Linked DNA regions of Dongshaea marina. The protein of the gene in region 1 interacts with the protein of each later gene in a pairwise test. Links are inferred from orthologs where the notes say so. Each region holds a gene or a part of one and is shown in the gene's direction. Other genes may lie near its edges.

Region 1 (14,885 bases):
CGACTCAACAAAACTTCAGGTTTGCCATAACCTTCGCATCCCTCGACATCAAGTATTTCAAGGTGCTGCCAAGCGTGGCAAAGGAACCATGGGGTGGTTTTATGGATTTAAATTGCACCTTATCATCAATGATCAAGGTGGTGTTATCTCGGTCAAATTAACCCCAGCCAATGTTGATGACAGAACTCCTCTTCCTGAAATGTGCGAGCAGCTCTGGGGTTCACTCTATGGAGATAAAGGCTATATTTCAGGACCACTTGCAGAAGAGCTGGCAGACCAAGGGGTCACATTAATTACCAGCATCAGGAAGAATATGAAACCAAAGTTGATGCGGCTATGGGATAAGCTGATGCTTCGCAAACGCTTCATCATTGAAACCGTCTTTGATCAGCTGAAGAACATCTCTCAGATAGAACACTCACGGCATCGTAGCTGCGTCAGCTTTATGGTGAATCTCCTTGCTGGCCTCATTGCATATACCTTCCAGGAAAAGAAGCCGAGCATCCGAATGTCTCGGCTTGAAAAGGAAGCGCTTATGCAGATCTGAGGTTAACAAAGCTCAAAGCTGCACTTGAACTTGAGGGCGCGAGTAACTACCCGGATTAAACCAAAAATTCTCTAGAATCATTTAGTTAGCCATACAGGTAGTGATTTTGTGCCTGTGGCACAGGTGTCGGGGACGTCCAACAGCGCCCTACTTTTGTATCGTCAAAAGTAGGCAAAATCTCGCTCCGCGCTGTGAGTCCCTCCACAGAGCTACGCAGCTCGGCATCCTGCCTCTAATATTTAAAAATCAGGTGAGTTCAAAAAACGGGACTTTACTCCCCAGCTAGCGCCAAGGCGAGCCGTAGAGGATTTAGGTTATGTGATGAGAGCTTAGTCGTGACAGGGAACTGCCGCCATCTATGGATCATGTTCCACTGGTACACTCCTTGTTCGGCAGGAGTGGCGCTAAGGAGAGCTTTAATCATCAGGTAAGCTGAGGATATTAGCGAATGTCGGGGCGGGGCCTATGAAGGAGGAGAGTCACTCTCCCCCTTGCGTTATTAGTGCTGAGGGGCGGCTTCAGATTCCGGAATCGGAAACACCAGATCGTAGCACCAGTTAAAGATGTAGGCGTACACTACATAAAATAGTGCCAGCGCGATATCCATGATCAGTGCCTGCAGCAAGCTGACATTGAGCCACCAGGCGGTGATCGGCAGGGCGATAATCAGCATCCCGAGTTCAAAACAGATGGCATGCACCCCACGGATCCACATGGTTTTCCTGGTACTCCCACGGGTGAGGAGCATCAGTTTATCGAACCAGAGGTTGTAGAAAAAATTCCAGATCGGAGCAAACAGGGCAAAGCCGATCGCCAGGATACCCATGTGGGTACTTTGGACCTTAAATACTGTGGTGCTCAGAGGGATCACCAGGATGAGCCCGATGACTTCAAATAGCAGGACATGGCGCATGCGATCCCAATAACTTCTCATACTTTTTCCTCCTGCTTTGCAAACATATCTATCTGAAACCGACAGGGTAATAGAATAATCTGATAGGAGTTAGTTAGTTACTATCTGAAAAACAGATAGGTATCAGGCTGAACTCGATCTTTTTCTGAATCTGGCGACTTTTGCGATAGTTTCATGAGACAGAAACTGTCGGATTGGCTTTTCCATAAATCGACCAAAGGATGGGTCTCTTTGTTGAGAAAAAAACTGGGAAGCCTTTATCCATAAGGGATGAGGAGTCAGGTTGCAGTTTGTCAGTTGGATTTTTTTCGGCCAGCTGTCATCGCACTGTCATATAGATAGCTTAAATTCTCCCTGTTTTTCGTTTGTTGGCGGAATCAATCAGCTGAGGCTCATCTGCTGCTGTAGCTATGCTGATCATTTTTATCATTGAAGATAATCTTAAACAGGTAGGTTTAACTCATGGCTCAACAGGCAACGGCGTTACAGCAAGACAGCGACTCATCAACGACTCCTCACCTGAGCGTGGTTTCGAGTCAGGAGAGTGATAATTCAAGCGATAACTCCTCTTCGGCAAACTCTGACTCCCAGGCAAACCAACAGCAGGGTGATTCCTCACAGACAAAACAAGACTCGGATAACAAAGGGTGGGAGCTTAAAAAAACCACCCAGAAGTCTGCCAATTTGACGATCAATGTCGAGGGGGTCTTTTCGATGCAGGCGCTGGCGGAGATGAAAAGCTTTGCCGGGATCAGCCATACCAATTACCTGGGGGATTACTCCAAGATAGGGATTGGCCTCAAATGGGAGCTTTATCTGGCCCGGGTGTATAAGCTTTGCGCCATCTCCACGGAAACCAAGGGTTATGAAGTTAAGTTCAGCGCCAAGACTCAAGAAAATATGCTCAATCTGGGTAAGTTCCTGATGCGCCACAATAAGACGGTTGCCACAGAGCAGGCCATTGTTGGAGCTCAACAAAACGTGGTGGCAGATCAAACCGATGTTATCGCCTTGCGGACCCAGAGCAATGCCTCTGAAGTATCTGCTACTGGAAGCCTGGTTGTCCAGAGAGCTTCGATGGTTTCTGATGCTGGTAGCGAAGTAAGCTCCCGAGGCTCCCTGGTTTCTAATCGAACCAGCTCGGTGGAATCATTTCAATCCTGTGTCAGCCATATTGACAGTGATGTTAGCCAAAGGGGAACAGTGGTGATCAGCGAGGGGACAAAGGTCGGTAGTTCTGGCACCATAGTGCAATCTTTGGGGGGGGCCTGGCTCATTGATTGATGGATAGGAAGGGCTCTTATCACACCCTGCTATAGGATAAGAGCCTGGATATTATTTTGAGGCCAGTGGCTGCTTCTGAGCCGGGAGCGGAAATCCCCAGTCATAGGCCCAGTTAAAGAGATAGGCATACACCAGGTAAAACAGGGCCATCGCCAGATCCATGGTCAAAGCCTGCCACAGGCCGATGCTAAACCACCAGGCAGTCAGCGGAACTGCGACAACCAGCATCACGCCTTCGAAGCCAATGGCATGTAGCACCCGCAAACCGAGAGTTTTTTCCACCGTGCCGCGAGTTTTTAGCATCAGCTTGTCGAACCGCAGGTTATAGAAAAAATTCCACAGGGGCACGACCAGCATACAAGCCAGTGCCAGGGCACCCATCTTGCTCCCGGAAACATGAAAAAGAGTGCTGCTCAGAGGGACTATGGCCAGAATGCCACAGATCTCAAACAGCAGTGTATGGCGGATCCGATCCCAGGTTGTTCTCATGGCGATTGCCTCATTGTTTGGAAAATCTGAGGCCAGAATAAACGCATAGATAGATACTTTGTAGTCAGTATCTATCTATTATTTAGATAGGATCAGGGGTGCCTGCAGCCGCAGAGATTACTGCTGCTCTTCCACCGAGTAGGGGAGTTCACTTACTCTGAATTCGGAGTTCTCATCATCTTTGATACGGAAGTGGTCTTCATCCGAGATATCCAGGGGCAGGATCGCCAGCATCAGGGCTTCCCCTTGATGTTGCCAGTGATTGAGAATCGTCCCTGTGCTACGCCAGCCCGACTCCAGCTTTCTTTCCAGGGTACTCTCCGGGGTGAGAAGTGAGCCGACGGTGCCAGTTAACAGATAAACCCGGCGCTTATTGGCTCCCCGGTAGCGGGCGCGAGCCACCATCTCCTGACCTGTGTAGCAGCCTTTTTTAAAGGAGACGCCACCCAGCAGTTGCAGATTGAGTGATTGTGGCAAAAATTGCAGCTGCTGCTCGGCGCCTAAGTGAGCCAACCCGGCCGCAATCTCCAGTCCATTCCACAGGCTTTCGTCGAAGGCGTCCGCCTCCAGAGATTTGATCATATCCTGTGCCTGGGCCTTGGGAAGCACAAACAGCTTGCGCTCAACGGGCTGACTGAAGCTCAGCTCCATTCCCTGTTGATGGAGCTGGCTGCCTTCGGTGGGGAGCTCGGAGTGAAAGCGCCCGGCCAGGTGCGGCCCGGCAAGTGCCAGCACACTCCACTGGTCACTGGCATCTTCCAGGGTAACCTTAGAAAATACCGCGTACTTTTTCAGTTCGGCCAATAGCTTGTCGAGCAGGCTTTTTTGGGTGAGCAGCAGTAGCTCCTCACCCAGGTTGAGAACTCTCAGCTCGGCCAGCATCTTGCCTTTGGGATCACAACAGGCTCCCAGCAGTTGCATGCCGGGCTCGATATTGTTCAGATCACAGGTTAGTTGCCCTTGCAGATAAGTTTGACGATCCGGGCCAGTGGCGCGGATCACCGCATACTGCTGCAGCTCGCAATATCCGAAATCCGGCAGCTGCTTCAGCAGTGAGATGTAAGGAGAGGACATCAATTTATCCGATTTGTTTAACATAAGGGTCATAGTAAAGATGACGTGGGGCTTTGTCAGCCGTAAAATCACTGGGGATTGGATTTGTCCTCAACCAAGGGAGGTAAAGTGGCAGAGATAATTGAGCATTCTCGTCTGCGTTGGGCGTGTCGTCGTGGCATGTTGGAGTTGGATGTGATCCTGATGCCTTTTTTTGAGCATGAGTTTGAGTCGCTTTCAGAGCTTCAGCAGCAGCAATTTTCTGAGCTGTTAACCCATGATGATCCGGATCTGTTTCAGTGGTTTATGAAGCACCAAACACCACAGGAGGCACATTTGGCAGCTATGGTGGAGCTTATTCTTGAACGAAACCGGGCTCGCCGTCAGGGTTAATCCTGCAGCCAAGCAGCTCATGTCCTATATTGCGCTCTATCTGGGAGGCGGGCTGCTGGGCGGGTATTGGCTCTCTGGCTGGACACTCATTCCCTGGGCTGTGCTGCTTCTATTGGCATTTGCCTGGAGCTGCTATCGCAGAAATAGCTGGCTACTGGAGCTCTATGATGAGGGGGAGTGCCGGCTCGATGGCCAGCCTCGCCGGCTAACACCTCGCTCCCGGGTCGGCTCCGGTTTTTGTCTGCTGCATTTTGCAGGGCCGGATTCACACTGGCGAATCGTCTGGGATGATGCGCTGGCTGAGCCAGCGCAGTTTCGGCAACTGGCCCGCTATGTGCGCGAGCTCAGCCGCCAAAGCCGTTAAGGCTCAGGAGTCAGGATGGTGGGCCCGGAATTCTCAATTTTTTCAGGGTAATCCAGGTTGTAGTGAAGGCCGCGGGATTCCTTACGCTCGATGGCGCAGCGAACCATCAGATCGGCGACCTGTAGCAGGTTACGCAGCTCCAGCAGGTTATTGGAGACCCTGAAGTGTGAGTAGTACTCCTGAACCTCCTGCTTGAGCAGCTCGATGCGCCGCTTGGCCCGTTCCAGGCGTTTGTTGGTGCGCACGATTCCCACATAGTCCCACATAAAGAGGCGCAGCTCGTGCCAGTTGTGATGGATCACCACCTCCTCATCGGAGTTTTCAACCTGGCTTTCATCCCAGCGCGGTAGCTTGGGAGGCTCACTGGCTGCGGGGAGCTTGGTCAGAATATCCTTGGCCGCCGAATGGGCAAATACCACGCACTCCAGCAGCGAGTTTGAAGCCATCCGGTTGGCGCCATGCAGGCCGGTGTAGGTGACCTCTCCGATGGCATACAGGCCGGAGATATCGGTCTGACCGTGGAGATCGACCATGATCCCGCCACAGGTGTAGTGGGCCGCCGGAACCACGGGGATCGATTGCGTTGTGATATCGATCCCTATCTTGAGACAACGCTCATAGATGGTCGGGAAGTGATGCCTGATGAATTCAGGCTCTTTATGACTGATGTCCAGGTACATGCACTCGACACCCAGTCGCTTCATCTCGTAGTCGATGGCGCGGGCCACTACATCCCGGGGGCCAGCTCGGCACGCTCATCAAAATCTGGCATGAAACGGCTGCCGTCGGGACGCTTAAGGTAAGCCCCTTCACCGCGCAGGGCCTCGGTGAGCAGGAAATTTTGATCGGCCTGATGGAACAGGCTGGTGGGGTGAAACTGGTTGAACTCCATATTGGCGACCCGGCACCCGGCGCGCCATGCCATGGCGATCCCATCCCCCGAGGAGACATCCGGGTTGGATGTGTATTGGTACACCTTGGAGGCTCCCCCGGTGGCCAGGGCAACAAAGCGGGCGCGAATGGTTTCAACCTGCTCCTTATTGCGGTTCCAGGCATAGGCCCCGAGCACCCGGTTTCCGGGAAGGTTCAATTTGCGGGTGGTGATGAGATCAACGGCGTTAAAGCGTTCGAGAAGGGTGATGTTGGGGTGTTCGCGAACCCGCTGCACCAGGGTGTTCTCCACTGCCCTTCCGGTTGCATCGGCGGCGTGGAAGATTCGGCGGTGGCTGTGGCCTCCCTCCCGGGTCAGGTGATAGGAGCGTTCGCCGTTGGCTTTCTCCTCCTGGTCGAAGGGAACTCCCTGCTCAATCAGCCACTGGATGCTCTGTTTGGCGCTGGATGCGGTGAACTGGACTACATCCTCCTCACAGATCCCGGCTCCGGCGATGAGTGTATCCTCTACGTGAGACTCTACGCTGTCGGTTTCATCGCAGACGGCTGCGATGCCTCCCTGAGCATAGTAGGTTGAGCCTTCGCTGAGAGGTCCTTTACTTAGCACGCAGACACTTGCATCATTTGCCAACGAGAGGGCAAGTGATAGTCCCGCGGCTCCACTTCCTATGATGAGTACATCACAAAGGTGTTCAACTTCTTGTTTCATAAGTATCATGGCCTTGGACTTTAAACTGCACTCAATCTTACCGGAACACTCAGATGATGGGCAGTCAGTCGATTAACTTTTATATAATTTGAGCAGATTCAAAAAAATCGAGTCTATGAGCGAACTTTTACAGATAGCAATAGTCATAATTAGTGCGTTCATCATGGGCCATCGTGGCTGATCATTTGATATTGCAGGAGATGAGTGGCTCGAATGAGCGAGCAGATAACAGACCAGAAACTTGTCGAGCGGGCCCAGAATGGGGACAAGAAAGCGTTCGGACTGCTGGTCAAAAAATACCAGTTTAAGGTGTTGAACCTGATCGGGAGGTATGTAAACAACCAGGGTGACGTTGCCGATGTTGCACAGGAGACCTTTATCAAGGCTTACCGTGCTCTGGCTTCGTTTCGTGGCGAGAGTGCTTTCTATACCTGGTTGTATCGTATTGCGGTCAATACCGCCAAGAACTATATCGTGGCTCAGGGGCGGCGTCCGCCAGTCACAGATGTAGAGCTTGACGATACTGGCTACATGGAGAGCCCGGATGCGCTACGTGAGCGGGCAACCCCGGAGAACCTGCTACTCTCAGATGAGATCAAGCAGGTCGTGTTTGACACCATAGAATCGCTCCCCGAGGAGTTGCGCATGGCGATCACCCTGCGTGAACTAGAGGGGATGAGTTATGAAGAGATTGCGACTGTCATGGACAGTCCGGTCGGTACAGTTCGTTCGCGGATCTTCAGAGCCAGAGACGCGATAGATAAAAAGATCCAGCCGCTGTTACAGCGCTGAGGGAGATATTCATGTCGGACAGAGAACAATTATCAGCATTCATCGATGGTGAACTGGATGATGATCGCCTGTTGGATCTGCTAGTCGAGGAGCATGAGAGCTCTGTGACCTGGACTCGCTACCAGCTCATCGGTGATACGATGCGAGGTGAGCTTCCCGAGATGGTCTCTTTTGATCTGGCTGATCGGGTCACCGCGGCCCTGGAAGATGAGCCTACTGTGCTAGCTCCCAAACGCCAGAGTTCTGAAAGATCTGGCAGGGGCAAAGGCTGGGTTGTGCAGTTTAGTAAGCGAGTCGGTCAGTATGCAATTGCAGCGGCCGTGGCCGGGGTGGTGATTGTTGGAGTGCAGAAATATGGCGACCAGCAGACGCCCAGCTCTCCTGGCTCAGTTCTGAACACTGTTCCCCTGGGGGGAGGTGCAACACCGGTTAGTGCAAACTTCAATATGGCACCCGCACAGAATGAAGCCCAGATGACGCCGGAGCAGATCCAGCAACAAAGGCAGATGCTCAGCGCTTATTTTCAGGACCACTTCCTGCAGGGACGAGTGCTGCACCAGTAGCAAAGAGACTTATAGTGACCAAGTATTTGATTCCTCTCGTCGGCTGCCTGATTGCGTTTAGCTTTCAGGCAGCCGCACAAACGCTCAGCCCTCAGCAGTGGCTGACGCGGATGCAGCAAAGCAGCCATGATCTTAACTACCAATTTTCCTACGTTGCTCTGCATCAGGGACGCAGCGAGCCAATTCGCCTGAGCCATGTTTCATCCAAGGGCAAAGATATGTTTGCCATGGAGTATCTCAATGGTCCGGTGCGTCAATATATTCGACGGGATAACAAGGTCAGCTTTTTTGAGCCGGACCATCAACCCTATACCCTGAATCACACCAAGATGCCGGGCTTGCTGCCAGCCCTGTTTAATATGCCTCTGCCTGAGGTATTTGATAGCTACCATGCGCTACTTGCCGGCCAGAGCCGGGTGGTGGGGCGTCAGGCGCAGATCGTGCGGTTGGCTCCCGAGTCGGCAGATAAATACAGCTATGTGTTGTGGCTTGATCAGGACAATGGTTTGCTGCTGCGGGTCGATGTGCTGACCCCTCAGGGGCAGCTGGTTGGTCAGTATCTTGGGGTGACCCTGGATGTGATGCAAAAGCCCACCAAGGCGTTACTGGCGCTGTTTAACCTCAAGCTGCCAAAGACCCTGGAGGCCAGCGATGTCTATCAGGCACCCCAACGTAAGCTGGATTGGAGTATCGGCTGGTTGCCTCAGGGGTTCAAGGTTATCTCGCGGGATCGCCACCTGCTGGTGGGAGTCAATCAGCCGGTGGATTACATGATGGCCTATGATGGTTTGGTGCTGGTCTCTATCTATGTGGCCCCGGTGACAGCCACCACGGCGGAGCAGAAGCAGCTGGTGCGTCTTGGAAGTACCAACCTCTTTACCTTTGTGAATTCGGAGCGGATGAAAGTGACAGTGGTGGGGCAGATCCCGGCCCAGAGTGCGCTGCATATTGCAGAATCTGTCCGTTTGAAGCTTCCCTCCAAGACTCAAACCGAGCAACCGGCTCTTTCCGGAGCCGCCAGCTCTTAAAACCAACGCCTGGTTATTAACTGGTTATTAATCAGGCGTAGCAGATCCACGATAAATTCAGTAGAATCACCCCCTCAGACAAGACCAGGCTAGCAACAGTTCAAAACATACATGAAGCATATTCGTAATTTTTCAATCATTGCCCATATCGACCACGGTAAATCAACCCTGTCGGATCGACTGATCCAGCACTGTGGAGGCCTCTCCGATCGTGAGATGCAGCAGCAGGTTCTCGACTCCATGGATCTGGAGCGTGAGCGCGGTATTACCATCAAGGCCCAGAGCGTAACCCTTAACTATAAGGCAAAAGATGGCAATGATTACCAGTTGAACTTTATCGATACCCCGGGACATGTGGATTTCTCCTATGAGGTTTCCCGCTCGCTGGCGGCCTGTGAAGGGGCCCTGCTGGTGGTCGATGCAGGACAAGGGGTCGAGGCGCAGACACTGGCGAACTGTTATACGGCGATCGACATGGATCTGGAAGTGGTTCCGGTTCTTAATAAGATCGATCTGCCGCAGGCCGACCCGGACAAGGTTGCCCAGGAGATCGAAGATATCGTTGGTCTGGATGCTATGGATGCGGTGCGCTGTAGTGCCAAGACCGGGATCGGGATCGAAGATGTGCTGGAGACCATTGTTCAGGATATCCCGGCTCCGGTTGGTGAGCCTGAGGAGCCGTTGCAGGCACTGATCATCGACTCCTGGTTTGACAGCTACCTGGGTGTCGTCTCCCTGGTGCGGATCAAAAATGGATCTCTGAAGAAAAACGACAAGATCAAGGTGATGAGCACGGGTCAGGTCTGGGGTGTGGATCGCCTGGGGATCTTCTCACCGAAGCAGACCGATACCACAGAGCTCAATTGCGGTGAAGTGGGCTGGGTCGTGTGTGGAATGAAGGATATCCATGGTGCACCGGTCGGGGATACCCTGACGATGGCCAAGCATGGCGCCGAGACTGCTCTGCCCGGCTTTAAGAAGGTGAAGCCTCAGGTTTATGCGGGCCTGTTCCCGATCTCCTCTGAAGATTATGAGGCGTTCCGCGATGCGCTGGATAAACTCAGCCTCAACGATGCATCTCTGTTCTATGAGCCGGAAAATTCGGCGGCTCTCGGTTTTGGTTTCCGCTGTGGTTTCCTGGGGATGCTGCACATGGAGATCATTCAGGAGCGTTTGGAGCGTGAGTATGATATCGAGCTCATCACCACTGCGCCGACCGTGGTCTATGAGATCGAGATGACGGATGGCAAGACCATCTATATCGATAGCCCAGCGGCCCTGCCTCCGGTGACCAGTATTCAGGAGGTCCGTGAGCCGATCGCTGAGTGCCATATTCTGTTGCCACAGGAATATATGGGCAATGTGATCACCCTGTGTATTGAGAAGCGTGGTGTGCAGACCAATATGGTGTATCACGGCAATCAGGTGGCGCTGACCTATGAGATCCCGATGGCCGAGGTGGTATTGGATTTCTTTGACCGCCTCAAGTCAACCAGCCGTGGCTATGCCTCTTTGGATTATGGTTTTAAGCATTTCCAGGCATCTGATATGGTCAGACTGGATGTGATGATCAATGGCGACCGGGTTGATGCCCTGGCGATGATCACTCATAAAGATAATGCACAGTTTCGTGGCCGTCAGCTGGTGGATAAGATGCGCGAGCTGATCCCGCGCCAGATGTTTGATATTGCGATTCAGGCTGCAATTGGTAACCAGATCGTGGCTCGTAGTACAGTAAAAGCCCTGCGTAAGGATGTAACAGCTAAGTGTTACGGTGGTGATGTGAGCCGTAAGAAGAAGCTGTTGCAAAAGCAGAAAGATGGTAAGAAACGTATGAAGCAGGTAGGGCGTGTGGAAGTCCCTCAGGAAGCGTTTCTTGCAGTTCTCCATATTGGAAAGGACTAATTGATTATGGCTAACCTGTTTTCCCTGATATTGACGCTGGTCACTGTGCTGACCGGTATTATCTGGATAGTCGATAAGCTGGTGTTTAAGCGTCGTCGTCAGGTGCTGATCGATGAGGCGCAGCAGCAGAGTGAAGAGCCACTGAGCAAGGAGCAGCTGGCCCAGGTGGCACCGGTTCCGGGCTGGCTGGAGAACGGGCGTTCCATCTTTCCGGTGATCCTGGTGGTTCTGATCCTGCGCTCCTTTATCTTTGAACCCTTCCAGATCCCAAGTGGTTCCATGATGCCAACTCTGCTGCCGGGTGATTTTATCCTGGTTCAGAAGTTTGCCTATGGGCTGCGCGATCCTGTGTTCCATCACAAGTTCCTGGAAACCGGTGAGCCCAAGCGCGGTGATGTGGCTGTGTTCCGTTACCCGCCCAATCCGAAAATTGATTACATCAAGCGGATTGTCGGTCTGCCGGGCGATACCATCATCTATCAGAACAAGACTCTGTATGTGAAGCCGGCCTGCCATGGAGCTAAGACCTGCCCCGGCCTGCAGCAGGTGACCAAGAACTATATCGGACCCAGCCAGTTCTCCCAGATGGGAATGCCACTTGAGCGTTACCAGGAGCAGCTTGGCAAGGTGACTCACGATATCTTGCGTAACCCTATGCTGCCCGAGCAGTATCCGAGTTATTACCGCCAGCCTGGCCAGGAAGTCGGGGAGTGGGTGGTACCACCGGGGCACTACTTCGCGATGGGTGACAATCGGGATAACAGTGCCGATAGCCGCTATTGGGGCTTTGTGGCCGAGAAGAACCTGGTGGGTAAGGCGGTTGCGATCTGGATCAGCTTTACCTTTGATCATTCGGCCGATTCCTGGCTGCCAAGCTGGGTACCAACCGGCGTCCGCTTTAGCCGGATCGGAGGTATCACATGACCCTGAATATTGAACGGGTCCAGCGTAAGATTGGCTACCAGTTTAAAGATGTCAGCCTGCTCAAGCAGGCCCTGACTCACCGTAGCGCCAGTGGCCAGCACAACGAGCGCCTGGAGTTCCTGGGAGACTCGGTGTTGAGCCTGGTCATCGCCAATGCTCTTTACCTGCAGTTTCCCAAGGTGGATGAGGGCGACATGAGCCGGATGCGTGCCACCCTGGTACGGGGCAAGACCCTGGCCGAGTTTGGCCGTGAGTTTCAGCTCAGTGATGACCTGATCCTGGGGCCGGGTGAGCTCAAGAGCGGTGGATTTCGCCGCGAGTCGATTCTGGCCGATGCCATCGAGGCGATCATCGGGGCCATCTACCTGGATGCGGGGATCGAGCAGGCACACCAGACGATCCTCGACTGGTATCAGGAGCGTTTGAAATCGATTCGCCCGGGGATTGAGCAAAAAGATCCCAAAACAAGATTGCAGGAGTTGCTTCAGGGACAGCGCCAGCCACTGCCGGAATATCACGTGGTGCAGATCCGTGGAGAAGCTCATAACCAGGAGTTCACCGTTGAATGCCTGGTCAAGACGCTCGATGGTGCTGCGACCGGAGTGGGAACCAGCCGCCGCAAGGCGGAGCAGGACGCCGCTCTAAAAGCACTGGAGCAGTTACAAAATGACTGATGAAACAACTTATTGCGGCTTTGTGGCGATCGTCGGTCGCCCCAATGTCGGTAAATCGACCCTGCTGAACCAACTGCTGGGGCAGAAGGTTTCGATCACTTCCAAGAAGGCTCAGACCACCCGTCACCGGATCCTGGGCATCGACACCGATGGTGCCTATCAGACCATCTATGTGGATACTCCCGGACTGCATAAAGAGGAGAAGCGGGCGATCAACCGGTTGATGAACCGGGCGGCGACCAGCTCCCTGGGTGATGTGGATATGGTGATCTTTATCGTCGAGGGGACCAAATGGACCAGCGATGATGAGATGGTGCTCAATAAGCTGCGTCACAGCCGTTGCCCTGTGGTGTTGGCGATCAATAAGATCGATAACGTCCAGGAGAAGGAGGAGCTGCTGCCGCACATCGAGTGGCTCTCTAAGCAGATGGACTTTGCCCACATCCTGCCGATCTCGGCAACCCGGGGTGACAATGTGCCGCAACTGCGTGACTGGGCCCGTGAACTGCTGGTCGAGGGGGAGCACTACTTCCCTGAGGACTACATCACGGATCGCTCTTCGCGCTTCATGGCCTCTGAGATCATCCGTGAGAAGCTGATGCGTTTCATGGGAGATGAGCTTCCCTATTCGGTGACCGTTGAGATTGAGCGCTTTCAGGCCCAGGAGAATGGGGTGTTTCATATCAACGCCCTGATCCTGGTGGAACGTGCGGGTCAGAAACGGATGGTGATCGGTAATAAGGGCAGCAAGCTCAAGCAGATCGGTGAAGAGGCCCGGGCGGACATGGAGCGGTTGTTTGATAACAAGGTGTTCCTGGAGCTGTGGGTCAAGGTGAAGTCTGGCTGGGCCGACGATGAACGCGCCCTTCGTAGCCTGGGGTATGGCGACGAGTAAGTCGCCTCAGTTGTTCTTATCCTACTGGCGGCAACCAGCCAACACGCGAGCTTCATCCCTGAGGCTTTGCTGTGACTTCCCTGTCACAGAAAGTTGGCTTCATTGCCGCCAGTATGCTCTACCCCACACCTGGTTACTTTCGGCGACTAAATTGAGAGAGGAGTGATCTGTGATTGAGAGCTCATTAGGCTTTGTGATCCACTCCCGTCCCTACCGTGAAACCAGCCTGATCGTCTATCTGTTTTGCGAGCATGAGGGACGGGTCAGTGTGGTGGCCCGGGGCGCCCGCTCTCCCAAGAGTCCCCTCAAAAGCATCCTGCAGCCGTTTCGCCTGCTGGAGCTGGGTTACCGGGGGCGGGGGGCTCTCAAGACCCTTACCCATGCCGAACCCTGCGGGATGCCGCTCAAGCTTGCCGGGACTCGCCTCTACAGTGGCTTTTATCTCAACGAGCTTTTGTACCTGCTGTTGCGTGATGGCTCGCCGTTTCCTCAGCTTTTTGCCACCTATCGGCAGCTTTTGAGTACCCTGGTGGACATTCCCCGGGTAGAAGTAGCACTGCGCCACTTTGAGCTCTCTTTGCTGGAGAGCCTAGGCTCGGCGATCAGTTTCGTGCGTACCGCAGACAGCGAGCAGCCGATTGTCCCCAGGGTTGTTACCGATATCACAATGAGCTGGGTTTTATCGCTTGTGATTCATATGAGAGATCTCATACCATATTTTCCGGAGAGCAGTTGTTAGCAATCGCGTCCTACCAGCTGGATAACGAACAGAGTTTACAGGCGGCCAAACGTTTTACCCGATTGGCACTTCATCCCTATCTTGGCCACCGTAAACTGAGGAGCAGGGAGCTGTTCCTGAAAATGACAAATAAGAGGAAAACCAAGTGAAAGAGATTTTGTTGGGTGTGAATATCGATCATATCGCCACTTTGCGTAATGCCCGTGGGACCAGCTATCCGGATCCGGTGCATGCGGCGGCCATCGCGGAGCAGGCGGGCGCAGACGGGATCACGATTCACTTGCGTGAAGACAGACGTCACATCCTGGATCGGGATGTGCGGGTACTGCGTGAGACGCTGCAGACCCGGATGAACCTTGAAATGGCGGTGACCGATGAGATGATCAAGATCGCCTGTGAGACCCGCCCTGAGTTTGTGTGCCTGGTCCCGGAAAATCGCCAGGAGGTGACGACCGAAGGTGGGTTGGATGTGGCTGGCCAGCTCTCAAGGATCAAGGATGCGGTCAAGCAGCTGGCGAGTGCCGGGACCAAGGTTTCCCTGTTTATCGATGCAGATCGTGAGCAGATCGATGCCGCTGTTGCCAGTGGCGCGCCTTTCATCGAGATCCACACCGGCTGTTACGCCGATGCCACCGATGAGAATATCCAGCAGGAGGAGCTGCACCGGATCGCCGATGCGGCGCGCTACGCTCACTCCAAGGGGCTGAAGGTCAATGGCGGTC
Region 2 (14,873 bases), 220 kb from region 1 along the record:
CACTGCCAGCCAATCTTATCAATAGCCAGGGTCTTCCAAGTCTGGCCCCCGTGATTTCCAAGAGCTCGCCGGCAGTGGTCACCGTTTCTGTTTCGGGAAAAAAGATCACCCGTGAGCGCATTCCTGAGGCATTCAAGTTCTTCTTTGGGCCCAACATGCCTTCTGAGCAGACTCAGGAGCGCGCCTTTAAAGCTCTGGGCTCCGGCGTTATCATCGACGCTAAAAAAGGCTACATAGTCACCAATAACCACGTCGTTCAGGATGCTGATGAGATCATGATCACCCTGAAAGATGGCCGTAAATTCAAGGCTAAGAAGATCGGCGCTGACACTCAGTCGGATATCGCACTGCTGCAGATCGATGCAAAAGACCTGACAGCTCTGCCATTTGCCGATTCCGACTCGCTGAAGGTCGGCGACTTTGTGATTGCGATCGGTAATCCCTTTGGGCTGACTCAGACTGCGACCGCAGGAATCGTCAGTGCACTGGGACGCAGTGGCCTCAACGTCGAGCACTATGAAAACTTCATCCAGACCGATGCGGCGATCAATACCGGTAACTCGGGTGGTGCCCTGGTGAACCTCAAGGGTGAACTGGTTGGGATCAATACCGCTATCCTGGGTCCCAATGGTGGCAATATCGGCATTGGCTTTGCCATTCCCTCCGGGATGGTGAAAAACCTGGTCTCACAGATCCTCAAATATGGTGAGGTCCGCCGCGGAACCCTGGGAATCATGGGTGGAGAGCTGACTTCAGATCTCGCCAAAGCCTTTGGCTATGATAAAGACCATGGTGCCTTTGTCAGTCAGGTCCTCAAGGATTCAGCCGCCCAGGCCGCAGGCCTGAAAGCCGGTGATATCATCATCAGCATCAATGGTAAGAAGATCTCCTCGTTCGGTGAGCTGCGCGCCAAGATCGCAACCATGGGTGCCGGTAAAGAGATCACCCTGGGTGTATTCCGCGACGGGAAGATCAATGAATTCAAGGTAACCCTGCGCCGCGCCGAAGACCATCAGGTCAAGGCCAGCGTCATCACCCCCGCTCTGGAAGGTGCCACTTTGAGCACTATCGAAGAGAAGGAGGGAACTCCGGGAGTCCTGGTCGAGAAAGTGATCCCGAACTCACCGGCCTTCCTCTCTGGACTGCGTAAAAATGACATCATCATTGGCGTCAACCGCCAACGCATCAAGAACATGGGTGAGCTACGTAAGGCTTTGAAAAACAAGCAGGAATTGCTTGCCCTGAATATCCAGCGCGGTAACAATTCACTGTATCTGGTGATCCGCTAATAAATCCACGGCCTGGCTTGCCAGGCCGTTCCTCTTCCCCCTCAAATCATGTTATCCTCAGGGCTCATCTGCCTGGGGTCATCACATGTCGCGAAGCATCTTTATCTATCTTCTCAAGTCCATCTGTGCCGGAATAGTGGTGGCAGCGATCTTGGTGTTGGCGATCCCGGGACTACGCCAACAGGCCGCCCAACTGTTGCCGCAAAATATCTACCTGCGCCAGGGTGTAGTCAGCTACGCCTATGGGGTTAATCGCGCCGCACCTGCGGTGGTCAATATCTACACCCAAAGCATGCAGCAGGCCCAGCTGGATAGTCAGCCAAGTCTTCAGCCTCAGCGGCTGGGTTCAGGTGTGATCATGAATCGTGGCGGCTACATTCTAACCAATTATCATGTCATCGCCCGGGCCAACCAGATCATAGTGGCGCTGCAGGATGGACGGATCGTCGACGCCAAGCTGATCGGTACTGATGTACTCACGGATCTGGCCCTGCTCAAGATCAAGGCCAACAACCTCCCTGTGATCCCTCAGGACAACAATATCGATCCCCAGGTCGGCGACGTGGTGCTGGCCATAGGCAACCCCTTCAATGTAGGGCAAACCATCACCCAGGGGATCATCAGCGCTAAGGGGCGCAGCGATCTCAGCAGCCTAGGCGCCGATAGTAATGGTCGCCAGGATTTCCTGCAGACCGATGCCGCCGTCAATGAAGGGAACTCAGGGGGAGCGCTGATCAACACCCGAGGCGAATTGGTCGGGATCAGTACCGCTACCTACCACACGACTCGAAATCAGGAAGGCTACGGCATCAGCTTTGCCGTTCCCTACAAGCTCGCCCTCGATGTCATGAAGCAGCTCATCGAGCACGGCCGGGTGATCCGCGGATACCTGGGTGTTGGAGCAATCAAACCCTCCGCCATCATGGCGCGTCTTCTCAACCTTGGTGATAACCAGGGACTCGTTATTAATCATATCGTAGCCAATAGTCCGGCCGACAAGGCCGGGATCAAGATCAATGATGTGCTGCTAGCCATAAATAATCAGCCGATCCAATCTGCCAGTCAGGTGCTGGACAAGGTTGCGGCGGCAAAGCCTGGCAGCATTCTCTCTCTGACCATCTCGCGTCAGGGCAAAAAGATGACAGTCCCGGTAACTATTACCGAGGACACACGCTACCAAAGCAATAACAACGCCTCCTGAGCCAACACCACTTCTTTTTGACTAAGCTGTAAGAAGCTTGGTCGTGGGTTGCTTGAGGCTAAATTTGAGGAGAGATCCGACACATGTTGAAAGCTATTCGTGAGTTTTTGCGCCTTGAGGCTGCCGCCGGTATTATTCTGGTGATCGCCGCGATCATCGCGATGATCATTGAGAACTCTGCCGCCAAACCTCTGTACGATGCCCTGCTGGGAACCCATGTTGAGGTCCGACTTGGCGCCTTGCAGATCGCAAAGCCCCTGCTGCTCTGGATAAACGACGGGATGATGGCCCTGTTTTTCCTGCTGGTGGGACTTGAGATCAAGCGAGAGCTGCTGATGGGGGAGCTATCTGATCGATCCAGGCTCTCCCTGCCGCTATTTGCCGCCGTCGGGGGCATGGTTGTCCCGGCGCTGATCTACAGCTATTTTAACCACGGGGATGTGATGGCGATGCGCGGCTGGGCAATTCCAGCGGCAACGGATATTGCCTTTGCCCTGGGTGTCCTGTCGCTGCTCGGCAGCCGGGTCCCCCACAGCCTGAAGCTATTTTTGCTGACCCTGGCGATCATCGACGATCTCGGCGGCATCATTATCATCGCCCTCTTCTATACCTCCAACCTATCTCTCGGTTCACTGGTGATCTCGGCCCTGTCTCTGATTGTCCTGTATATCCTGAATCGACGTGGAGTCACCAAGCTAACCCCCTACTTGCTGGTCGGGTTAATTCTGTGGATCGCGGTGCTGAAATCCGGGGTACACGCCACCCTGGCCGGGGTATTGCTGGCGTTCTTTATCCCGCTCAAGCAAAAAGAGGGAGAAGAAGGCCCCTCGTTGCTGGAAAAACTCGAGCACGATCTTCACCCAACCGTGGCCTATGTGATCCTGCCGGTGTTTGCCTTTGCCAATACCGGGATCTCTCTTGAGGGCGTGACCCTGCAGTCGCTGCTACACCCGGTACCCATGGGGATCTGGGGAGGTCTCATCATAGGTAAACTGATCGGGGTACTGGGGCTCAGTTACCTGGCGGTCAAACTCAAAATGGCCAGCCTGCCCGATGGCATCCGCTGGCGAGAAATGTATGGAGTCTCCCTGCTGTGTGGTATCGGCTTTACGATGAGTCTATTTATCAGCTCCCTGGCCTTTGAGCAGGGGGCAACCGGAGGCTACCTGTTTAACGATCGCCTGGGGATCCTGTTTGGCTCAATTCTGGCCGCCATCCTGGGCTACCTGCTCCTCTATTTCGTGCTTCCCAAGAAAAAGACCTAACTGAAAACAAGGCTCCTTACGGAGCCTTTTTTGTGTCTCCGATTGAGTCAAAGTGACAGCCTGCTTGTGGATGAGTGAAACTGGGTAAATACTTTAGCTATCAGCAAAAGTGATTGGTAGTACTTCAAACCCAGTGAGTCTTACGACAAGGATGGATGACACCCGATGATCTCGGCTTACATGACAGATATCATCATCTTGCTATGTGCTGCGGTGATCGCTGTTCCACTGTTTCAGGCTGTCAAGCTTGGATCCATTCCTGGCTTCGTCATCGCTGGCGTCATTGTCGGCCCCTCCGGCCTCGGCCTGATCGATAATATTACTGAAATCTCAGCCCTTGCTCAGTTCGGTGTGGTACTGCTGCTATTCATTATCGGAATCGAACTCAGGCCCTCACAGCTTTGGCAGATGCGGCGGCTGGTTTTTGGCTTGGGGGTCCTCCAGGTCGCTTTGACCGGGATGGTGCTCAGTTTTCTGATCTATATTCTGACCGGGCTTGAGTTGATTACAGCCATCCTGGTGGGCTCAGCCCTGGCCCTCTCCTCCACCGCCTTTGTACTACAGCTGCTGGGAGAAAATAAGCAGCTGGACTCTCAATACGGCAAGATGAGCTTCTCGGTACTGCTGATGCAGGATCTGGCGGTGGTACCGCTGTTAGCCCTGATCTCCCTGCTGACAATTCCTGATTTTACGCTCCAGGGTGAGCTCTTCATCTCACTGATGGAAACCCTGGTGATTCTGTTGGTGGTGATCCTCGGTGGCCGCTACTTCCTGCACCCCATATTGCACAGGGTTGCTCTGGCTGGCAGCCCAGAAGTATTCACCACTTCTGCGGTGCTGATTGTACTGGGTACGGCCACCATCACAGAGCATATCGGCCTGTCGATGGAGATGGGTGCATTTCTCGCCGGGCTGCTGATAGGCGACAGCATCTACCGTCACCAGGTGATCGCCGAGATCAAGCCATTTCGTGGACTGCTGCTGGGACTTTTCTTCATGTCGATGGGGATGTCCTTCAATCTCATCAGTCTGATTGATAACCCGTTGCTGATCCTGGGCCTGGTCTGCCTGCTGATTATTCTTAAGATCATCATCATCTTTCCGCTGGCTTATCTCTTTAGCCGTAACGGGATCGTCTCGCTTTCGACGGCATTGATGTTGGCTCAAAGTGGTGAGTTTGCCCTGGTGATATTCTCGCTGGCTCTTCAGCATACTATTTTGGATACGAGCCTCTATCAGCAGCTGATGTTAGTAGTCGTCCTCAGTATGCTGTTTACTCCCATCCTATCCAGGTTGGCCTGCACCCTGAGTCGCTCCCAGGGGTCGGATTACTCCATCTATCCTCCACCTCCCGGGATCCCCGTCCCCATTGTGCTGGCCGGATTTGGTAAGGTAGGACATCGCATCGGCGAAGTCCTGACTAAGATGAAGATCTTTTATATCGCCCTGGATATGGATGCCAATCGGGTCAAGCAGCAACGAAGTCACGGCCACCCGGTCTTTTACGGCGATGTCCGCCAGCCGGAGATCCTGCATTCCGCCTCCCTCAAAGAGGCCAAGATCCTGGTGGTCGCGCTGGATGACTATGAAGCGACCAAGCAGGTGGTGAAGACCCTGCATAACAGCGATCCTGAGATGCAGATCTGTGCCCTGGGGCACAGCTACAACCAGTGTAAAGTGCTCCAGGAGCTCGGTGCTAACATGGTGGTGTCCGACAACCTGGAGGCAAGCCTGGAGTTCACCCGTTATCTTCTCAAGCAACTAGCCATCGACACCGCCGAACGCGAAGCGATCCTCGATGAATTCCGTAAAGACTATTACGGACAAAATGAGTGATTATCGGTCCCTTAGGAACGAGAAACCTCCAGCGAGCCTAGTTAGCATCGAGAATGTCAGCAACCCAGCTCAGTCCGGCAACGGCAGTCGGAAAACCTATGGTACTCACTAGTAGCAGGACCGCATGCCTGATCTCATCGGGCGATGCCCCGGCTTCGAGTGCGCGACGCGTATGACTGTGGGTCGCCCCCTCTGAGCGAATCGTAACCGCAGCGGCTAACTGGATCAGGTGAGCCTCTTTGCTGCCGAGTGGCCCGGCCTGTTTCGCCTCACTCCCTAACGCCTCAAAAGCTTCCATCAGCTCCGGATAACTCTCTTGAATTCCTTTATAGTGCTGTGACTTACCCACGATATGCTCCTGTTTTCCTTGTGCTTTTATGAAGTATATACCCTTACTATTTGAAGCTACAGAGTAGTCAACAGCGCAAAATCACGATTTTCAATTTTGCATTATCATATTTGTTCTCGAACATCTGCTCTCTCCCTTTGGCAATGGCTGGAGAGAAGAAAAAGGGCCCATTCCTGCACCCTCATAAATCATGAAGAGTCACAGCAATTAGGAGAGATTTTTGTACCACTCCTGAAGGGCAACACCAATTTCATCAGGTGAATCTTCTTGCACGTAGTGAATACCTTCTACAGTGACCTCAGTGACATTGGGCCAGGATCTAACATAATCTCTGGCCTCTTTGGTTGAAATGAGAGCACCAGGTTCTGCATTGATGAACAGTTTAGGAAACTGCGTTGTTGTTAACCATCGACTATAAGATGACATTATTTCATTTGTTCCTGAGGGTTTCCCGGCAACAGGAATTTCTCTGGGCCAAGTGAGCGAGGGACGTCTATCTTCACCTGAATTTAAAAATGGTCTTCGGTACTCATCCATCTCCTCTTTTGACAATGCTCGAATCACCCCCTTCTGGATAAGCTCCTCAACAAAGAGGTTCTTGTTAAGGATCAGATCTTCACCCAAGTCAGATCTGAATGCCTGGAAAATATCACGCGCCTCATCAGGAAAAGCATCCCAGCTTGGAACAGGAGCAATCATAGCCTCAAAAAAAGCTATACCTTTTATTGATTCTGGATGTGTATGTGCCCAATAAAAACCTAAAGCAGAACCCCAATCCTGAATAACCAAAGTTACATTTTCTTTTACATCAATAGTATCAAGCAACTTAAAAATATATTTTGCGTGCTCAAAGAACTTATAAGAATTCTCATCACTATTATCTAACTTTTCAGAGTCACCCATTCCAATTAAATCTGGTGCTATGACTCTACCTTTCCCCTCCATATAAGGAAGTATATTTCTCCATAAATATGAACTTGTCGGGTTTCCATGTAGAAAAATAATTGGTTCTCCTTCTCCCTCATCAATATAAGCCATTTTCTTACCATAAATTTCCTGGCGCTTTTTAATATATCTCATCGCTTATTCCCTCAGTTTTTCTATACAAGGATTAGGATACTAGGTGGTTTTCACATCTATTGCTGATGTCTGGATTCAACCACTACAGGTCGCTGTAGCTCAATCCCTTGAATCTCTAGAAGCGCTCCCTGCAGCAGAAGACCGGTGACGTTGAAAGCAGTACACCTTAAAAAAGAGCAGCTATCTGAAACACAACCGGGGTGTCATTCAACCTGACTCTGGGGTATTTGCCTCACTCTAGCAGAGTAAAGATAGCTAATGTGAGCCATCCATTTAAGGAAAAACGATAAAGCATTGAGACTATCAGGCTTAAATCATCGCTTGACCTTCTTAGTTAACCCATCTCAGAAGAGAGAACTATACCAAAATCCTTAAATCCTTTATCCCGATATGGTGCCAATGACTGATATTCATCGCTTTCAAACAGAGTTCGGACTATATCCTCATTTGGAAACCTTATAACAAGAACAATTTTAAAAGAACTCTCACCATGAAGTTGCGAATCTACTTTCCCTCGGTAGACAACCTCACCTTCATTATTTATCAATAAAGGCATTACATTTTTCAGATAATGTTGCATTGCTTCTGTTTGTTCAGGTTTCGGCGTAGCAGTAGCAATTACGACGGTCTTTTTATTAGTCATAATAATCTCCTTAAAGTGATGTGTATTACTTATTGAAGTCAGCAACTTTTTCCATCATTTTGCCATTCATAGATATGGCTTTTTTGGTACTTATTAAGTATTTGAGCATGAAGGCCATGATTCTATTCTTCAGCCCAGGAACAATGACAGCCTTACGACCCAACCCTTTAAGAGCGATCTGGGCTACACTCTTTGCACTCATGATATTCATTTGTGTTTTAGAAAAGTCAACACCGGTTCCTTCCAGCATCGGTGTGGCCGTTGGGCCTGGGGCGAGCACAGAAACATCGATGTTATAGCGTCTCATCTCCCAGTTCAGGGAGTAACCCAGATTTTGAACATAAGCTTTGGAACCTGCATAGTTCGAAAAGTAAGGGCTTGGCATAATACCTGACAGACTTGTGACGAGAAGTATCCCTCCTCTTTTTCTCTCCTGCATTCGCTTAGCGAAGTGATGAGTCAAAGCATAGACTGATATCACATTAAGCTGTAGCAGTCGAAGCTCATCTTTAGCCTCTATCTGGGTAAACTCCCCATTATTTTCGAGAGCTGCAGAAGGGATAAATAGTCCAACATCGTAGTTTTGTGTTTTATCGATTAGCTCCCGGAAACCATCGTTCTCACTCAAATCCACAGAGATAGTCTCAACTTCAACCCTATGGCGCCTTTTAAGAGATTGAGCTTGCTGCCCCAGCTTGGTAGCATTGCGCGCCGCAAGTAGCAGGTTGACTCCAGATTGAGCAAGCTCTTCGGCAAGCGCCGCACCGATTCCTGAGGTTCCTCCGGTAATGAGTGCCCATGGCCCATATTTTTCTGAAATTGTGCTTTTCATGAATAATCCCTGTTTGCCTGAATGTCTGGTAACAAAGGTATAACCATTCAATAACTAATGGAATCGGGCAAAAACCAAAATTGGTTTTGCGTTTTTTGCAAAGCAAAGAACTGGAAAGTCAAATCGCGCCCGGCAATCTATCAGGCATCTGAGGTTGGATTACTTCAGTTCAAGAAACAGACATTCAGCATGCTCTTCGATAGGTGGCAAGTAGTCACGAACCTGAAGCTTCTGCAAAACGCGATGAAGCAGGAAACACCTACTGCGCAGGAAAAGTCTTCAGATATCAGCACGTTCGAAAGTAGCATCGGAAAGCATAAGCATTTGATAAATAAGCATAAATGTTAAATTATTTAACAGACATAAGTAACCAACTTCCTGTTACAGTGGTCAGCTACGACAAGGCTTGATGAAACAAGGAAATAGCAAAAGATGCTCGAATGACTATCGGTCGCCCAGTGGGATCAGAGCAATTTAATCGAGTGCTCACCTTTTCTGATTCTGATGATGTAGGGATCCAACAGATAGAGCTAAGCTACTCCATAAGCCCCCACTCATGCAGCATGAAAATGCTTTGGTCACGAACCTCATAGAAGGGAGTCGGGTTCATGGGATATCTGCAGGAATATCGCCCTGTATAACCATATTTAGAACAGCTGGTTAATCGCTTCTATCACACAGAGTAACTTTAAGAGTAACACTCTATCAGGTAGTCCAGGAATACTCTGACCTTGCTCGGGAGATGAGCTCTATGTGGATAAACAGCATAGATAAAACGATCGCACTCGCTGCCTAACTGACTTCGATATTCACTAAAAATTTGTAGCAGTGAACCATCACGTAACAGGTTATCTACCATCCAAAGTGGCGCCATGATGACTCCAAGCCCTGACACAGCCTGGCTCAACAACAGAGGAATGTTATCGGATCTCAGGTTTCCGGATACATGGATTTTATGCTTTTCTCCCTCATGACTGATAATCCAACGGTTTGAATTTTTTATCCAGCAACACAAACAGTTGTGTTTCTTCAGATCTTCCGGCGAAGCTGGATATCCTCTTCTCATAAAATATGTTGGGCTAGCGCAGATGACCATTTTCTCTGTATTTTGAAATTTTCTGGCAATAAGTGAAGAGTCATCCGGTACATGATAACGTATTGCCAAGTCGATATTTTCCTGAATCAGATCCACCATTTGATCAGACACTTGGATATCAAGGTTAATCTTTGGATACTTTTCTAAAAAATCAGGGATATGGTGGCCAAGGTAAAAGTTAGCGAATCCTTGAGTTGTACTAATCCGTAATGTTCCTATCGGACCGGATTGGTACTCCAAAAGTAGCTCATGAGTATCCTGTAACTCCAACAGTACCTTTGAGGCCTTTTGATAGTAAAACTGCCCAGCTTCAGTTAACCCGACATGATGGGTACTCCTATGAAAGAGCCTGACTGCAAGTTCATTTTCCAGTGCCTGAAGTTGCCTCGACACAGATGAAGGAGAAAGTTCCATCAAACGCCCTGCCTCGGTGAGGTTTCCGGTTTCAGCCACTTTGCAAAACACCTTAAGCTGTACTAAACCCTTCATGAACATTTCCCACCTGCAACTCTTTAAGAGTATAGAGCATCGGCTATCATTGATAGCAGCATTGAACTACCCGCCTAGTTACATTTAGATAACAATCGAATTCAAAAGATCGAAAGTTACCCTTCAGAGTGATCTTCGAAGTTAAAAGAGACAATAATGCTGGAAATAGGCAGCGCCTTACTATTTCCGACAGACCTCACAGCCAGAAACATTATCTTAACAATGCTAGACTGAAAAGATGAACTCGATTTAGCTAAAGGAGGCTTGTATGCAGTGGAAAGAGCATGGCTCATTCGAGATGAAGCTCCAAGGCAATATCATGCTTCTGCATGTGCTGGGAAGGTGGAATGTCGAGACAACACAGCATTTTGTCAACGCGTATCAGCAGCAAATGGTTGCAATGATCAAACAGCCCTGGGGTCAGGTAACAGACTTGAGTCAGTGGGAACTATCTCCACCAGATATATGGGAGCACATATATGGGCTTGCCCGGTGGATGGAGGAGCACAATCAGGTATGTGAAGCTTTTGTTTGCTCTCTGTCAATCCAGAAAATGCTAATGAAAAAGAGACTGGAAACAACGCCTAAGGTTAGGAAAAAATTTTTCACTGACACCGAGCCTGCCTTGGATTGGTGTAGGAATGAGCTAACAGAAACGAGCTCCAGGACTCTTTTTAAATAGCTGAACTAAGAACACCCTCCTGACATCTTAGCTTGTAGCTAGAAGCCTTCCTCCCAAGCCGATTAGAGCACAGCTCAGGTAAGTTATTTTTAGAACTCTTTTAGCACCTAAAGCGCTCAACATTCATCTATTGAGGAACTCTTCTGACAGATAAAAGTAAGCACCTGATAATCCATATAGACATAATCATCCGTTTGCCCGGTCAAGGCCTGGTAACGTGCCAACCAGTCAGCCATGAAGCTTTCAGGATCATCCACCTGGGCCGGATGGGGTAACCAGCTCAGCATGTAAGAGATAAATTCCTGAGGACAGGAAAACTCACGCCGCTTGGTCTCCTGCACCATCTCAATGCCACAAAAACCAGCCTGTTCCAACTTGGCCCGGTAGCCATCGGCATCATCAAATTCATAGGGATTGATGAAGCCCTGAAAAGCATCGGACCAGCGAGGCGAGGTTTCAAGCTCTTCGGCCGGGATCCACAGGTTTTCGCAGCGGGGGTAAACCAATCCAGCAAAGCTGCCTCCGGACTTTAGAGTCCGGGAGATCCCGGCCAAGGCTTTAGGCAGCTCGCGGATCCAGTGCAGGCAATTGAAACTCGTCACCCGATCAAATTGCTGCTCCAGATTGAGCTCGGTTGCATCCTGATGCTGAAAACTTAGCGATGAAATATCGCGCCATTGCTGGCGGGCAAAGTCGATCATCTCCCGGGTGCGATCAACCCCGACAACCAGGCCTTGATCAGCCCTTAATGCCAATTCATGGGTGATCCGCCCATCCCCACAGCCTACATCCAGGATGGTTTCATGCCGCTGGATATTGAAACTCTCTATCATGCCCAAGGAGAGCTCATACTGCACCAAGGCATGCTTGTTATAGTGGCTGGGTCGCCACTGACTGATCACTTCGCTCATAACGACTCCCTGTATAATTTCAGCCTGAAATTATACGCATGAACAGCATGCCATTGAATCATCCATAAGGCATTTGGATTTATCCTGCAGACGGCTCGTTTGTGCCAAAAACACAATAGCCGGTATTGATCGGCGGAAAAGATAGAGCGATTTTCAGTTAGAGTTTCTAGTTGGAGATACGATAAACCAGCTGGCAACCACCAGGCAGCCAAACATGGTATAACTGACCGTAAAAACCCACTCTGGTGCATTGTAGTAAAGCAGGTACTGCATCCAGTGCTGTATGAAAGTGCCCGAATAGGCTACCTCCCCCGCTCTTGCGCGCAGGGCCATCTCCCAGGTAGTGAGAGGGCAGATCTCACCCAGCCAGGATTGAACCACCACTATGCCGATACACAGAAGATGAGCCACTCTAAACCAGAAGTTTCTCACCCACAGCCACTGCAAAAAATAACCGAGGTAAATCAGCAACAGGCCAAAAACAATAAAGATTGCCACGGCCAGGTGTATCAGCAAAACGGCATCTGCGGCTAAGGCCAGTAATGCTTGCTCAGTCAACTCCCTTCCCCTGCATCAAGCTCTCCATCTTCTCTATTCAGTTTTACAGGAAGCTTCTCTAATGGCTAACATCCGCTCCCTCCTTCTGAATCGCAGAGGGATTTTTTTCTCCCCGTTAGCGAGCGACGAAGTGAAGCGTTGGAGATGGAAGTTGAGGGGCATGGGTGCCACGAGAGCTTAGCCGTTACAGGGATGTAACGTCTAAGCGACGCTTCAATCTGTGGGTTCACTGAGGATCAAGTGAGATCAGGGGCACCGGAGGATTGTTAAGGAGAGAGGCGTTCTCTCCTTGACCCGCCGTCGGCTACCCGACACAGATGGCGAAGCCATAAATATCTGTCCAAAGGACATACCTCCCCCAGTCCGCAGGACATTAGCTCAACGAGCTGAAACCTACCGCCAGCAAGGCAATAAAAAAGCTCCCGAGGGAGCTTTTTTATCAAACCACCAGCGAATGGAGAATCATTATTCCGCCATCGCTACTGCAGCCTCAGCCGCAGCACTCTTGATCCGCTCAATGGAGCCACCTAAGCCCCTGAGCTTCTCTTCGATATGCTCGTAGCCACGGTCGATATGATAGATGCGATCGACAATGGTCTCACCCTTGGCGATCATCCCGGCGATCACCAGGCTGGCAGAAGCGCGAAGGTCGGTCGCCATCACCTGTGCCCCGGACAGAGACTCACAATCGCGGCAGATGGCGGTGTTGCCCTGCAGCTCAATGTCCGCTCCCATCCGCACCAGCTCAGGTACATGCATGAAGCGGTTCTCGAAAATGGTCTCGGTCACCCGACCGGCGCCTTTCGCCACCGCATTGAGCAAGGTGAACTGCGCCTGCATATCGGTTGGGAAGGCGGGATAGGGTGCGGTAGTAATATCGACCGGCCGCAGGGTACGCTCATGCATATCCACCCGGATCCAGTCTTTACCCGTTTCCACCAGGGCCCCTGCCTCTTCAAGCTTGGCCAAAACCGCATCCAGCAGCTTGGGATCTGTGTCGGTACAGGTGATCCGTCCACCACTGACCGCAGCCGCTACCAGAAAGGTGCCGGTCTCGATGCGATCCGGTTGCACCCTGTGGCGTCCGCTATGCAGCTTCTCGACACCGTCAATCACCAGGGTAGCGGTTCCGGCGCCAGAGATCTTGGCTCCCAGGGCATTGAGGAAGTTGGCCAGATCAATAACCTCGGGCTCACGGGCCGCGTTCTCAATTACCGTCTGGCCATCGGCCAGCACCGCCGCCATCATCAGGTTTTCGGTGCCGGTCACACTCACAGTATCCAGGAAGATATGAGCGCCCTTGAGACGTCCATCAACCCGGGCACGAATATAGCCACCCTCAACCTCAATTCGAGCTCCCATCTGCTCCAGGCCATGGATATGCAGATTCACCGGCCGCGCACCTATGGCGCAGCCGCCCGGCAGGGAGACATCCGCCTTGCCAAAGCGAGCCACCAGCGGGCCCAGGGCCAGGATCGATGCCCGCATGGTCTTAACCAGCTCATAAGGAGCCACGTGATTATTCACCGCCCCGGTCAGAACCGTCATCTCACCGTTGCTCTTTACTTCGGCTCCCAGCAGTTCCAACAGTTTCAGGGTCGTATTCACATCCTTGAGATGAGGGACGTTACTCAGGGTGACCTCTTCATCACACAACAGGGTTCCGAACAGGATCGGCAGGGCCGCATTTTTCGCACCCGAGATCCGCACCTCGCCACGCAGTGGTGCTCCCCCGTTAATCTTAAATTTATCCATTATCCGTTTCTCAGCTCATCATCAGTAGCTTGCGATCACGCTGCCACTGTTCAGGGGTAAAGGTTTTGATGCTCAATGCATGAATTGCATTACTCGCAATATGTTCTGCCAGTGGACGATAGATCAGCTGCTGACGCTTCACCCGGCTCATCTCGGCAAACTGTGCAGAGACAGCAAATACTTCAAAATGACCATTTTCACCACGAACCATCAGCTCATCCAATGACAGTTCTTTATTTAAAATCTCTTTGATCTCATCTGGTTGCATCTTAAATATCCTATTAATCCGACTGCCTGGAAAAAAGTTCACTGACCCCATAAATTGCAGTCAGGTTATCAAACGTTTCCGGTCCACCGATCACGGTGGCGGAGCAATTACGCCGCCGCCGCTCAGCCGCCCAATGCACCAAAAATCCAACCCCGGCCGAATCCAGCTCCGTCACCTGACGAAGATCCATGGACACACACTCAGCCCATGGCTGGGACCAGAGTCCGGGAATCGCTTCCCGGGTTAAAATCGCCGGAAGCTCAATCCTGTCCGTCATGCCGAAGCCTTGCTATCAGAAGCTTTACCGTTCGCCAGGGCCTTTTGCCGCTCAACCAGAGTCTTGGTCACCGCCACAATTCCCTTCTCACGCAACAGAGGCGCCAGCTCAGATTTCTGGGTGGTCAGCAGGCTGATGCCTCCCTCAGCCACCATGTCAAAGGCCTTCCACTGACCGGTGCGCTTGTTTTTACGCAGGGTAAACTGCAGCTCGATCGGCGCCTGATCGCCCTGATGTACCTCGACCTCAACCATGGCGATTTTGCCGTTATTCGGCTGCTTGGGCTCAAGCACCTTCACCGTCTGATTGGAGTAATACTTACTCAGAGCGTTCGCATAGGTC

What was found.
Region 2: the proteins of DB847_RS03175 (region 1) and degS interact in binary tests that used the Escherichia coli proteins (3 or more experiments, as listed by UniProt). The link is inferred for Dongshaea marina from one-to-one orthologs.

What each region holds. Positions count from the first base shown.
Region 1 is NZ_CP028897.1:610,702-625,586, forward strand. The notes cover bases 6,254-9,222. They hold DB847_RS03175 (sigma-E factor negative regulatory protein), read left to right. Parts: upstream 6,254-7,446; coding sequence 7,447-7,998; downstream 7,999-9,222. Other genes in these bases: rpoE (RNA polymerase sigma factor RpoE), read left to right, coding at 6,857-7,435; DB847_RS03180 (MucB/RseB C-terminal domain-containing protein), read left to right, coding at 8,013-9,026; lepA (translation elongation factor 4), read left to right, coding at 9,138-9,222. In the rest of the region: DB847_RS03130 (IS982 family transposase), read left to right, coding at 1-547; DB847_RS03135 (PACE efflux transporter), read right to left, coding at 1,047-1,481; DB847_RS03140 (hypothetical protein), read left to right, coding at 1,923-2,744; DB847_RS03145 (PACE efflux transporter), read right to left, coding at 2,796-3,233; tRNA-modifying protein YgfZ, read right to left, coding at 3,351-4,307; DB847_RS03155 (FAD assembly factor SdhE), read left to right, coding at 4,416-4,679; DB847_RS03160 (protein YgfX), read left to right, coding at 4,648-5,043; more of lepA, read left to right, coding at 9,223-10,931; lepB (signal peptidase I), read left to right, coding at 10,938-11,855; rnc (ribonuclease III), read left to right, coding at 11,852-12,529; GTPase Era, read left to right, coding at 12,522-13,424; pdxJ (pyridoxine 5'-phosphate synthase), read left to right, coding at 14,309-14,885. UniProt on the Escherichia coli protein: An anti-sigma factor for extracytoplasmic function (ECF) sigma factor sigma-E (RpoE). ECF sigma factors are held in an inactive form by an anti-sigma factor until released by regulated intramembrane proteolysis (RIP).
Region 2 is NZ_CP028897.1:388,941-403,813, reverse strand. The notes cover bases 476-3,432. They hold degS (outer membrane-stress sensor serine endopeptidase DegS), read left to right. Parts: upstream 476-1,374; coding sequence 1,375-2,490; downstream 2,491-3,432. Other genes in these bases: nhaA (Na+/H+ antiporter NhaA), read left to right, coding at 2,574-3,432; DB847_RS02105 (Do family serine endopeptidase), read left to right, coding at 476-1,289. Outside these bases: more of DB847_RS02105, read left to right, coding at 1-475; more of nhaA, read left to right, coding at 3,433-3,755; DB847_RS02090 (monovalent cation:proton antiporter-2 (CPA2) family protein), read left to right, coding at 3,921-5,591; DB847_RS02085 (carboxymuconolactone decarboxylase family protein), read right to left, coding at 5,629-5,940; DB847_RS02080 (haloalkane dehalogenase), read right to left, coding at 6,148-7,020; DB847_RS02075 (DUF1330 domain-containing protein), read right to left, coding at 7,355-7,663; DB847_RS02070 (SDR family NAD(P)-dependent oxidoreductase), read right to left, coding at 7,689-8,546; DB847_RS02060 (LysR family transcriptional regulator), read right to left, coding at 9,184-10,080; DB847_RS02055 (hypothetical protein), read left to right, coding at 10,349-10,762; DB847_RS02050 (class I SAM-dependent methyltransferase), read right to left, coding at 10,879-11,673; DB847_RS02045 (DUF2784 domain-containing protein), read right to left, coding at 11,827-12,231; murA (UDP-N-acetylglucosamine 1-carboxyvinyltransferase), read right to left, coding at 12,697-13,986; DB847_RS02035 (BolA family protein), read right to left, coding at 13,997-14,254; DB847_RS02030 (STAS domain-containing protein), read right to left, coding at 14,268-14,531; DB847_RS02025 (MlaC/ttg2D family ABC transporter substrate-binding protein), read right to left, coding at 14,528-14,873. UniProt on the Escherichia coli protein: A site-1 protease (S1P) that cleaves the peptide bond between 'Val-148' and 'Ser-149' in RseA. Part of a regulated intramembrane proteolysis (RIP) cascade.